3 regions of the Solibacillus sp. FSL K6-1126 genome follow, and region 1 is predicted to be linked to each of the others. Evidence: riboswitches for the same ligand, from Rfam matches in the RefSeq annotation. Region 1 holds a riboswitch; each other region holds the start of a gene.
The links. A riboswitch is a leader RNA that binds a small molecule or an ion and turns the genes downstream of it on or off. The one in region 1 is predicted to bind cobalamin.

Region 1 (4,268 bases):
CTTGGTTCCTCCTTACTTCCAACGCTGTACAAGCTGAAATTGTACTTCATATGCTTCATCACTATTTTGGACAATCCATTGATGAAGCTCACCTAACAATTTGCGATACAAATTTACCTCATCATACGGTGATGGCAGTTCATCCAGCACTTCATTTGATACAACTATTATTGTAGCACCTTGCTTCCGCCATGTTAGCAATTGCTTTTGCAGTGATTCGATACAATTATCGATGTACTCGCTATTTTCATTTTTTTGTTCATATGTATACAGTACATTCGAAAGCCATGTTGTCACACATTCAAAAAGCACAACATCATTATTTGAAAGCTGCTCGATCGTAAAAGGAATCTGTACTTGCATTTCCACTGTGTTCCAATGGGCGTTCTGATTTTCGCGGTCTTGCTGATGGCGGATAATTCGTTTTTCCATTTCCTCATCAAAGGATACACCTGTCGCGACATAGTAGAGCGTCTTTTCTTCACCTAACTGCCTAGCAAATTTTTCTGCAAAAGCACTTTTGCCGCTGCGCACACCACCGGTTATAAAAATCAATCGTATCCCCCCTTATTTTTATCAATTACGCCTCGGCGTAATTGCGTCCGTATTCTGCTTTGCGCTGAAGCGCAAAGAATTCATCGCCGAAGTCGTGACATCCGCCGGAAGCCAATTAATTTCATTCAGCGATATCCGCTGAATGAAGTTAATTGAAAAAGACATGCCTAAACTTAGGCATGTCCTTCTATTCTATACTTATTTAAATAGTTCCGGGTATACTGATTGTGCCATAATTTCAACGGCTTCACCAATACGCGGTCCAGGACGGGACATAATATCTCCATCGACCAGATAAACTGCCTTTTCTGAAACTGCCTGTATTTTATCCCAACCTGTGCGTCCTAGAATCTCGTCAACTGCATTTTCCATATAGGTTGCCGGTGTAATAATAATTTCAGGATTACGAGTAATGACATCTTCTTCCGTCACACTAATCCAGCTCGTCTGATCAGCAAAAATATTTTCAACATTGGCGTGATCCATTATTTCCTGCTGGAATGTACTGCTGCCGGTAGTCCAAAGATCCGGAGCTGGCGAAACTTCATAATATGCTTTTTTCTTCGTATCAATTGTCGCTGTTTTTTCTTGTACTGTTTCGATTTGTGCTTTAATGTCGGCTACAATTTCTTCGCCTTTTTCTTTTACATCCATTACTTCGGACAGTTGGATAATATCTGTATAAACATCATCAAATGTCGCAGCCGAAGCAATTACAAATACTTTCAAACCTGCATCTTCCAATTGGGCAATTTGTGCTTCCTCCCCAATTGTATAGGCAACAACGACATCCGGATCCAATTCCAGAATTCGCTCTGCATTGATGACAGTAGAAGTCGACACACGTTCAATTTTTTGTGCGGCTTCCGGATATGTATCATATTCTGTTGCCCCGATAATTTGTTCACCGACACCCAGCTCAAACAAAATTTCTGTATTGCTAGGCTGCAGGGAAATAATCGTTTCCGGTACTTCATCGAATGTTACTTCAACACCACGATCATCAACAACTGTATACGGTGCACCTTCACTTTTCGAACCGGCCTGCTCTTCTTTTTTCACATCATTTTCAGACTTTTCATCATTTGATCCGCATGCTGCTAATAAGAATGTTGCCGCTAAAGCAACGATCCATTTGTTCTTAAATTTCATTTGTTGTAACCCCTTTTTTCTTTTTCGTCGGATAAGATTTTGAGATAAATGGAATTTCCTCTTGTTGATGCTGCTGATTCATATAGACCGCCATGACAAAAAACACATTGGCAAGCAGCCCGAGAAAATCAAACAAAATTTCATCCACTTCTCTTTCCTCGCTCACTTTATGTAATGCCCTGAAAGACTTTTTCGCCTCACTGCGGCAAATATGCAGTCTTGCTGAACTTTCGATTCCTTGTGGCAGTACAAACTGCTGAATCGCTTCTCCAACTTCACTTACATAAAAATCGTATCGATCGCTTAGCCATTGCAAATCCTCAAATGTAATGGCTAATTTACCGCGTACCGAACCATTGACATGATAAGCTAACGGTTGGATTCTCCTCAAATCTTCCAAAACGAGCTGACCGGAAGCATCATCAACTAACGTCGGAAAGACTGTACCGATTCGCGTTGTCAAAGAATCGGTGCGGATTTCATAGTCGACGCAGCTTGATTTTTCCCGCATAAACGGATAACAGGAAAAACGGATATCCTTTTTCATAAAATTCTCCTCACTTCAAGTAGTGCCTCACGAAATTACGAGTGTACGAAAAAAAGCCACCCAAGAAAATGGATGGCTTCAAAAATCAAAAAAGAGTGCTGCAAAAGGATGCTCATTCGATCAGTGACTGCCGTACATTCTCTTTAATTCCGAAGAGGGATGTTACGATAAGAAAAAGATTGGTCTCCTGGCTCTGCGTTTCACTTTACTCATAAGTACCTTCCCGCTATATTAGCAGTGGTCTCACACTTATTTTCATCAACGCTTACAGTTACGGAAATAGCTTCGGATTTACACCGAATTCCCATTTATGCATAATGCATCTTTTTCCTGCAAATTTATTCAATTTGTCTTAATCACTTTAGCATATTAACAGAAATATGCAATGGAAATTTACAAACAATCCGGACATTTGCCATAAATCTCAAATTTGTGTGCTTCTACAGCATAACCCGGCAGCTTTTCACCGAGCATTTCCATCGGGCAAACAGACAGTTCCTTTACATTCCCGCAATCACGGCAAATAAAATGGTGGTGATGATGATCCGACTCACAATGCATACGGAAGTTACGCTCACCGTTTAATTCTGTTTCTTCTAGAATATCAAGCTCCACGAAAGTAGCGAGGTTACGGTAAATTGTATCGAAACTCATCCCAGGGAAATCTTTTTTCAATACTGATAACAAATCACGGGCAGTCAAATATTTGTCTGTAGATGCAAACATACCCAAAATCAACTCTCGTTTATCCGTCTTTTTATAGCCATTATCCTTTAATATTTCCCACGCGCGCGCTGCATTCACAGTATCTCTTCTCCTTCCGATTTAATTGTGAATTTCAAAACAAGCTTTTTGATTAAAATTACTAATAGCAAGATCAAAATAGATGTGACAACAATTGTTCCACCCGGTGCCAAGTTCAGGTAAAATGCAGAAATGAGTCCGATTACTACTGCCAGCTCTCCAAATACAATCGCTAAAATAATCGCCTCTTTAAAACCGCGAGCTAAACGCATCGCTGCAGCTACCGGCAATGTCATTAAGCTTGAAACAAGCAAAATTCCGACAATACGCATACTTGCTGCGATAACTAGTGCGACAACGATCATGAACAATAAATGAATCCATTTCGCAGGTAAACCGCTCGCTTTCGCATATTCCTCATCGAATGACAATACGAAAAGCTCTTTAAAAAATAAAACTAAAAATAATACAACTACGACTGCAATTGCCAGCACAACATATAGATCCTGACGTGATACAGCCGATACAGAGCCAAATAAATAGCTCATTAAATCGGTATTAAATCCGCTTGCAAGTGATATTAAAATGGCACTCACACCGATTCCGCCCGACATAATAATTGGTATCGCAAGTTCTTCATAATGTTTATATAGTCGGCGTAATCGTTCAATTAAGATCGAACCACTTACAGATGCGATAATCCCTAAATAAATCGGGTTCAGCAAAGCCAGCGCTGCAAACGATTGGCTCAAGTACAGGCTCCCGGCAATCCCCGCCAGTGTTACATGCGACAGTGCATCCGCAATTAGCGATAAACGTCTTACTACGATAAATACACCAAGCAATGGTGCAATTACTCCAATAACAAGCCCTGAGAAAAAGGCATTTTGCAAAAATTCATAGTTTAATATAGCTTCTATCATAACGGCCTGCTCCTCTTAGTGAATCTTTCGAACAGAGTGGCCGTTCCAGCTAGCAATCTGTTCTTCCGAAATCGTATCAAAATCATTTTTGTACCCGTGGAAATGAATCGACTGATTTAAGCACGCTACATGACTGACACGATCCGAAACCGTGTCCACATCATGTGTAACTAAAATCATCGTCATATTGTGATGCTTATTTAAATGTGCGAGCATATCATAGAATGCCTGCACATTTTCTCGGTCAATTCCGACTGTCGGTTCATCCAAAATAAGAAGCTTCGGATCGGATACTAAAGCACGTGCAATGAACACACGCTGCTGCTGCCCGCCGGAAAGCTGTCCAA
Region 2 (4,268 bases), 2.0 Mb from region 1:
GTAATCCACCCCTTGTTCGGCTTGTTCAATCAATGTATCACGGTAAACCTCCCATGTTAGGTCTTCAGCAACACCATTTACTTTTTCTAGTGCTTGATAAATAGGTACGGTACCGACAGGAACAGCCGAATTTCGAATAATCCATTCCCGTGTTGTGTGAATGTTTTTACCTGTTGATAGGTCCATAATATTATCAGCACCCCAACGTGTTGCCCATGTCATTTTTTCAACCTCTTCTTCGATGGAAGATGAAACAGCAGAATTGCCAATATTCGCGTTAATTTTTACATGAAAGTTACGACCTATTATCATGGGCTCTGATTCTGGATGGTTGATATTAGAAGGAATAATCGCTCGACCCTTTGCAACTTCATCCCGTACGAATTCAGGTTTCATATTTTCTCTAATTGCGATAAATTCCATTTCAGGCGTGATAATTCCTTTTCGTGCATAATGAAGTTGTGTAATATTTTTCCCTTTTTTAGCCCGTAACGGTTTCCGCTTTAAACCAGGAAACACGTTATGATTAGTACGAGGATCGTTTTTATCTTTATAACCATTATCCTCAGGCTTAATTTCACGACCATCATATTCCTCCACATCGCCACGTTCTTGAATCCATGTACTGCGAAGGGCAGGGAGACCTTTTGTAATATCGACAGAATAATCAGGGTCTGTATAAGGTCCGCTGGTGTCATACACACGTACTGGAGGATTTTCCTCTTCTCCAAACGTACCAGTTGTCGGGCTTAACACGATTTCACGCATTGGAACCTTAATGTCAGGTCTAGAGCCTGTTACATATACTTTATTGCTACCTGAAAAGTTAGACATAATGGAAATACTTTGTTCGTTTAATGAAGATGGTGACATTGACATAATAAATCTCTCCTTTTTTGAATATAAGGACAAGAGATAGAGCACAACAGTGAGGAGCTTAAAAAAGCTTATGAAGTACATAAAAAAGCCGGTGTCCAATAAATGGTCGGACCCGGCTAATATGTATACAGAAGTAGTATTACTATAATACGATGCTAACTTCCCCACGCTGGTATGATCCAGATCAGGTCCCAAGAGTCAAGAAACTTCAACGTGTTTCATTCTCAGCCCAACTTATTGGACTCCCCTAGTTATTTCTATTCAATTTTATATTAGTATACATGAAACTTCATTGAGATAAAAGGGAAAATTCAGAAAAGTATTTATTAGATGAATTACCTTACCGGATATTGATATCGTACTCATTTCGCATGCACATTACCAACCTCTGCATTTCTCGACGTTAAGAATATTAAAGAAACAAAACCCGAACGTATTATTATTTCTGATGAGTCAACATTTTCAGGAGGTGGACTTTTTTTATATTTAAGGAATTCTGAATCAGAAAGCGTTTTAATTCCTGCTTATTGAAAATCATCCTTGACGAAAAAAGCCATTCGTCATAAAGTAATGTTAAATTCATCAAGCATTAGGTGCCCGTTAAGGGAGAATAGGGAATAAAGTGAAAAGCTTTAGCGTAATCCCAACACTGTATAGAGGAGTTGCATAGCAAAACCCACTGGATTTACATTCTGGGAAGGGGCTATGAAATTGTGAATCTGAGCCAGGAGACCTGCCTAAGTATGCTTACTATTTATAGACACTGGATATGTCTGTAGTTTATTTGTTATCGAATAAACTGCAGGCTATTTTTATTGTCAAAAATACATTTAGATAGGGGAAACGAAACATGCAATTATTACAGCAAACAATTGATCAGATTCAAGGAATCGACCGAAAAATGGAAGAAAAAGCACGTACGTACATAGACTCTTTAGCCAAACCACCACAAAGCCTAGGGAAGCTCGAATCACTAGCTCTGCAAATCGCCACAATTACGGGTGACCTTGCGCCTAGAATCGATAATAAAGCGGTGATCGTCATGGCTGCGGATCACGGGGTGTATGAGGAGGGCGTAACGCCAAATCCGCAAAGTACAACGGTTTTCCAAACATTATCATTTCCGAAAGGGACGACAGGGATGTGTACGATTGCGAAAATTTCGAATGCACAAGTCATTCCGGTAGATATCGGTGTAAAAGAAGATTTACCTCAAGATGCTGGGGTAATCATTAAAAAGGTCAAATACGGGACAGACAATATGGCGAAAGGTCCAGCAATGACCCGAGAAGAAGCGATTCAAGCGATTGAAGTAGGAATTGAAGTCGCAACAGAAGCGATCCAAAATGGTATCAATCTCATTGGTACCGGGGAAATGGGTATCGGGAATACGACACCGAGTGCTGCGGTGCTTTCAGTGCTTCACGGCTGTGATCCGCTGGCAGTAACGGGCTTTGGAGCTGGTGTCGGAGCTGGCGGTATCGAATATAAAGCCGAAGTCATTCGAAAAGCGATTACCTTGAACGAGCCAAACGCCGAAGATCCGATTGATGTTGTAGCAAAAGTAGGCGGACTGGAAATTTGCGGGATGGCCGGAATCTTCCTTGCAGCTGCAGCAAATCGTGTACCGGTCGTTGTTGACGGGTACATTTCAACGGTTTCCGCATTAATCGCCTCTAAGTTAAATCCGAATGTGAAAGCGTATTTGATTCCGTCACATTTATCGGAAGAGCCGGGTGCAAAAATTGCAGCTGAGCTTCTAGGATTAGAGCCAATGCTGCATATGAATATGAGACTTGGAGAAGGTTCGGGTGCTGCACTAGCATTCCCGATTCTAGATGCAGCATGTTCGATGATTACAAATATGGTGACGTTGGAGGAAGCGGCAGCGCTTTTAGTAGCCAAGTAGAAAAATCTTCAAGACATGAAATTCGTAAAATAAAATTACGTAAACGGGCTACATTTAAAGTGACAGGAACTTTTAATGTCGCCTTTTTTATGAATTCGGTATTCCATAGAAATAAATGGAGTTTTTCAGTCTATTCCATTTGTTTTACCAGTAAAGTACCAAATAAGCGGAACTATTTTGTTTTATTGAGTAAGTAAAGAAATCATAAAGAAAAGCCCTATCCAATCCGCTGAAAATGTTATGTGCGACCAAAACATTCGGGGAATGAATAGAACTTGATTTAATTTTACAGAAAATTCAGTGAAATGCAAGCAATTGTCCTGTCATTTGCATTCCCTCCGTAATATCCTATATTAACTAAATGTAAAAACGTATTCGAATTGTTAATAATAACTAAAAAAGTGCTTTTTGAATGAAACTTGGAATAAAGTAACCGGTAAATAGGGTAAGGAAAAGTAAGGCCAATAAAAAGGAGAGGCGGGAGGGGCATTAAGAGAAACGGGGTGATCACTATTTCTCCGTATGTGAAAGGTCGTTTTTGAATATATTCGAAAAGGATGAGGATAATATGAATCAAATTTTCAAAAAAGATGAGTTTATTATTATTCCTTTTTATAAAGGGCGCAAGCAGGAATTTATGGTCGTCAATACGAAGAAGGAATTTAAAAATGGACATACGCACTTAAAGTCATTTAAGATGGCCAAGTATTTGATCAATCTTGCGCGTTGCCAAAAAATCAATTCCGGATTAAGACCATATTTATTAACAAGCCTTACAAGAATATCGGCAGACCGTGAATATATTCAAAAATTAGAAGAGCTTCTAGCCGTGAAAAGAAGTAAAGGGTCAAAAGCTTCCTATTATAATAAAGCAATCTAATTGTACGTAATCACGTCAATAAAAATAGATAGACCGCTTTTTCAAGAAATTGAAAGAGCGGTTTTTTGCATGGAACTTTTTTTGGGGTGGAACTCATCACCTGAGAGCTTACAATGTAACTAAATCATTTTTAATAATGCTTCTTCGCCAATCATACCTTCTTCAATACCGTACGCTCTTGCTTCGTATGTCACGGATTCTAGTGGCGCTTTAAGTAAGTCATCGATCGTTCGAACACCTACTGCACGACCCGCAATGATTTTGCGATCGGACAACTTTTCATTTAACAGACCAACATCGAGTGCACCGCACATAATGTAGCCATGCTCATTCGAAATTGTCAGCAATGTTGTTTTAGGTAATTGAACCGTTACCGCAGTAAATAAATGACCCTGAAGATCAATCGTTTCCGTATAGACGATAACCTTCTCCCCCTTTCATATAAATCATATGAAACAATTAGAAATTGGTACTTGTTTTTGGGGAAATTATGCAGCTTACTTCAAAAGAGCGACTGCTTTGTTACGCTTTTCTCAATTTACTTTCTACAATAAGGTACTAAGTTCTACTTTCGGAGCGAACTGTTCAACTTTCAAGCTT
Region 3 (4,268 bases), 370 kb from region 1:
TGAAAAATCAGTGGATCATTAATATACGCTCCGCCGTGGAAATAGTAGATGACCTTTTCCGGTGTTTGCTGTTCATTAATTGTGTAATAGTGAATGCCATTCAATTCGTCTTTCTTTATTTGATACTGATCTCTGAATTTAGCATCGAGTTCATACGGTTTCTCGTTATGCTTCATTGCAATAAAATCATCGAGCAGACGCAAATCCATAAACTTTTTCTTTGTTCCGCGCAGTATTAAAAACTTCTCAAACAACACACTTTGCACGCTTCGCATACAATGCCTCCATCCTATTTTTTCTACTATGATTCTTATCCATTCGACTAAAATTGATTGATCACCTTCTAAACGGATAAACGTTTCTATTTATCCTTATGCATACTTAGTACCTATTAGAAAAAAGTGTCGATTGTTTTAAGCACATTATTATCTCAATAAAACAAATCGCGATATAATTCTGAAACTTTTTCCCGACTTATCCGTAAATTAGGTAATAAATTCTAAAGGAGGGAATGATGGTGCTCATTGGATTTTACAGTGCTCTAATAATTTTCACTTTATTATTCATCATTGCAGCTTTCTTTTTTATACGGCAGTTCGTAAATAAGAAATCCTCCCCCTATAACATGAATACGTTTATGCTTGGTGTGCTAACGCTGTTCATGCTGATTGTAACGGGTATTTATGAATATGATTTTTATCATCTACAAGCGGGTAATCAGAAATTTGCGGAGGGGATTTGTGAAATCAACTTTGTAAACGGTCATGGGAGAAGTATTGATACGACTGAAGTAAAGATTGAAGATAATCTTTATAACATAAAGTCCGGTACTTACAAAGATCTACCTGATGGGCGTTATAATTGTGAACTTTCGTATTTACCGATTTCAAAAATTGTGACACAGATCGATATTCAGTCAAAAGGAGAGGAAGGAAACTAATATGGTTGATTTAGATTTTTTAATTCAGTACGGATTCATATTATTAGTGATTTCAATTACGACACTTGTCTTGTCTATGTATTTCCGGAAAAAGCCGAAAGTGGATAAAGGATTTAAGTTTGCCTATCATGGCCTATCATATCGCCGTAAATTTTTACGCACGATTTATTCAATCCCGTTTTGTATTTTTCCGTTAGCGATCATTTATTATTTTGAAAGGTTTTCCGCTAACTTTATATTTGTTACGCTGTTGCTCGTGATCGTATTTGTTTTTCAAATGTCATACAATTACATAAAGTGGAAAAAAGAAGATTAAAAGCCTGTGTTCATCCGAAAGCAGGCTTTTTTTCATTATTTCACTCCACTCGAACCAAAGCCCTTATCACCGCGCTCCGTAACCGACAGCTCGTCTGTTTCATCAATGAAAACTTGCGGAACATATTGAATGACTAGCTGGGCGATTCGCATTTGTTTTTCAATCGTAAAAGGTTCTTTTCCGTGATTGATTAAAATCACGCCGATTTCTCCGCGATAGCCTGCATCGATCGTACCTGGACTATTTAACACCGTAATCCCATGTTTGAGTGCTAATCCGCTACGAGGACGTACTTGCGCTTCTGTTCCCTCCGGCAGTTCGATTTGAAGACCGGTTTTAATTAATGCGTATTCACCAGGCAATAAAACTTTTTCTTCAACCGCACTTAAATCCATCCCTGCATCCCCTTCCCGTGCCTGTTTCGGCAATACAGCATTCGGGTGGGTTTTCTTAATTTTTAATTGAATCGACATATTCAACCAACTTTCTCATTTATAAAATCTATTTACATGCAGTTATAACAAAACCATATTTTTTCTTTATTTTCAATAGGGAGTTTTCTAGAATTCTTAATGGATTTATGTTATCTTTCTTTAGGCTCTTTACTTTTATGTTGTTAAAGCTTATACTCAATTCAACTATATATTGTGTTTTTTTATCACGGTACTACTAAATGTAGTTTAAAAGGGAAGTTTGGTGTGAATCCAACGCTGTCCCCGCAACTGTAAATGCTGACTGAAGACGAATAGACCACTGTGCAATGCATGGGAAGGTATGTCTGACGAATGAAGCAAAGCCAGGAGACCTGCCGCGTTAAAACTACGTACATTTCTTCGGGGAATAGGAAATGGAGGCGCTCTTTTATTCGTTTCCATTTCAAGCTATCCTGTTTTCCGGGATAGCTTTTTTTTGTTTTTTCTGCATGTTCCCCCATGACATGTGGCACCACAATTACTAGTAATATTTAAATAGCGAGGGGTTCTATTATGAAACTTTATACGAAAACAATTTGTCCAAAATGCCTATGGGTAAAATCGGAGCTCGATGCTGCCAACTTGGAGGTCGAGGTTATTAATATTGACCATGATGAGAGCGCAAAACAAATAGTACTCGATGCAGGTTTTTTGTCTGTGCCGTTATTTGAAATCAACGGTGAATTTATCGCAGAGCCGACGTCAATTATCGATCGCATTTCTGAAATGACCGCATGATCATATTTGCTTCACGAACTGGTAATGTACGATCCATTGTGCAAAAACTCGGCTTGCCCGCAAAGGATTTGGCGGAAGTAGAGAAAATGGATGAACCGTATCTTCTATTTACGTATACGGATGGATTAGGCTCTGTTCCCCCTATCGTCGACCAGTTCATGACTGCGAACTTTGATCTATGCAAAGGAATTATCGTAAGCGGAAACCGTAATTTTGGTCATGCTTTTTTCGGCCGTGCAGGTGACCTTTTAGCAGCACAATACGGAATTCCGTTAATCGAAAAAGTGGAAATGCGAGGAACTCCGGCGAATTATGAAGCGATTACAGATTACTACTACTCCATTTGGAAAGAGGCATCGATATGAAACAATATTTAAAATTAAATAACGATATTCTAAACCGTTACCGTGCTACCGGTGAATTGGATCTGGCGAAAGACAAAGAAGCAACACGCCGCTATTTCCTGGAAGACGTGAATGTCCGTTTACGCTACTTTATCGATATCGAGGAAAAAGTGCGTTATTTAGTCGATGAAGGCTATTACGAAAAAGAGTTTTTGGAATTGTACTCGATGGACTTTATTAAACAAATGTACAAAAAAGCCTATTCCTACAAGTTCCGGTTTCCTTCATTCATGAGTGCTTCTAAGTTCTACGAAAGCTATGCGATGAAAAGCCGGGACGGAAAAGAAATTCTGGAAAAGTATGAAGACCGAATCGTCATTATCGCCCTGTATTTAGCACAAGGCGATGAAGCATTGGCTGAAAAGGCCATCGAAGCGGTCATGACTGCCTACCAGCCGGCAACCCCAACTGCCCTAAACAGCGGGAAAAAAGCGCGCGGTGAGCTAGTCTCATGTTTTAAACTAACGATGGACGATACGATGAACTCAATCGCCGAGAATATCGGCTATTGTCTTGAACTTTCCCGCTTAGGCGGCGGTGTCGGGGTAAACTTGACCGATCTGCGTCCATTGGGAGATCCGATTAAAGGAATTTTAAACCGTGCGAGCGGGGTTATGCCTGTTGCGAAACTGCTGGAAAATTCGTTCTCGTATTCGAATCAGCTTGGCCAAAGAAATGGTTCCGGAGTCGTCTATCTAAATGTTTTCCACGGTGATATTGAAGCGTTCATCTCTTCCAAGAAACCAAATGCCGACGATAAAATCCGATTAGCTACATTATCTACAGGGATTATTCTTCCCGATATTTTCTTTGAACTGATGCGCCGCGATAAAGATATCGTATTATTCAGTTCTTATGATATTTTCAAAGAATACGGCAAACGCATGTCGGAAATTTCGATTACGGAAATGTACTACGAATTTTTGGATAATCCAAACATCCGTAAACTGAAACGTTTAAACGCCCGTAAATTGTATACGGAAATTAAAAAGGCGCAATTTGAATCGGGTTACCCGTTCGAAATATTCGATGATAATGTCAATAACATCCACCCATTAAAGGAAATCGGGCGTGTGAAGATGTCGAATCTATGCACCGAAATTCTCCAATACCAGCAAACAAGTGTTGTTACCGACCAAAACGAGCCGAATGAATACGGCCTCGATGTTTCTTGCAATTTAGGATCGATCGACATTCACGAAGCAACGAAAGTTCAGGATTTCGGACAGCTTGTCGATACAGCAATGCGTCTTTTAACGAATGTTTCAACGATGACCGATATCGTCAACGTCCCTTCTGTGTCGAAAGCCAATAAAGTGATGCACTCTGTAGGATTGGGCGTTATGAACTTGCATGGACACCTTGTACAAAGCGGAATCCGTTATGGTTCCAAAGAG

Region 2: another riboswitch for cobalamin. It lies ahead of cobT (nicotinate-nucleotide--dimethylbenzimidazole phosphoribosyltransferase); the one in region 1 lies ahead of MHH44_RS06590 (hypothetical protein).
Region 3: another riboswitch for cobalamin. It lies ahead of MHH44_RS08470 (glutaredoxin family protein); the one in region 1 lies ahead of MHH44_RS06590 (hypothetical protein).

Annotation. Positions count from the first base shown of each region.
Region 1 is NZ_JBBOPD010000001.1:1,379,939-1,384,206, reverse strand. It holds gene MHH44_RS06600 (bifunctional adenosylcobinamide kinase/adenosylcobinamide-phosphate guanylyltransferase) at 13-555, opposite strand; gene MHH44_RS06595 (ABC transporter substrate-binding protein) at 754-1,707, opposite strand; gene MHH44_RS06590 (hypothetical protein) at 1,697-2,254, opposite strand; cobalamin riboswitch at 2,415-2,596, opposite strand; gene MHH44_RS06585 (Fur family transcriptional regulator) at 2,648-3,058, opposite strand; gene MHH44_RS06580 (metal ABC transporter permease) at 3,055-3,921, opposite strand; gene MHH44_RS06575 (metal ABC transporter ATP-binding protein) at 3,937-4,268, opposite strand, start outside.
Region 2 is NZ_JBBOPD010000001.1:3,364,057-3,368,324, reverse strand. It holds gene thiC (phosphomethylpyrimidine synthase ThiC) at 1-873, opposite strand, end outside; TPP riboswitch at 1,024-1,138, opposite strand; cobalamin riboswitch at 1,454-1,634, shown strand; gene cobT (nicotinate-nucleotide--dimethylbenzimidazole phosphoribosyltransferase) at 1,730-2,788, shown strand; gene MHH44_RS16755 (hypothetical protein) at 3,357-3,668, shown strand; gene MHH44_RS16750 (YunC family protein) at 3,788-4,090, opposite strand.
Region 3 is NZ_JBBOPD010000001.1:1,749,308-1,753,575, reverse strand. It holds gene MHH44_RS08490 (alpha/beta hydrolase) at 1-275, opposite strand, end outside; gene MHH44_RS08485 (cobalamin biosynthesis protein CobN) at 515-940, shown strand; gene MHH44_RS08480 (hypothetical protein) at 942-1,256, shown strand; gene dut (dUTP diphosphatase) at 1,292-1,729, opposite strand; cobalamin riboswitch at 1,901-2,083, shown strand; gene MHH44_RS08470 (glutaredoxin family protein) at 2,243-2,467, shown strand; gene MHH44_RS08465 (ribonucleotide reductase stimulatory protein) at 2,506-2,832, shown strand; gene nrdE (class 1b ribonucleoside-diphosphate reductase subunit alpha) at 2,829-4,268, shown strand, end outside.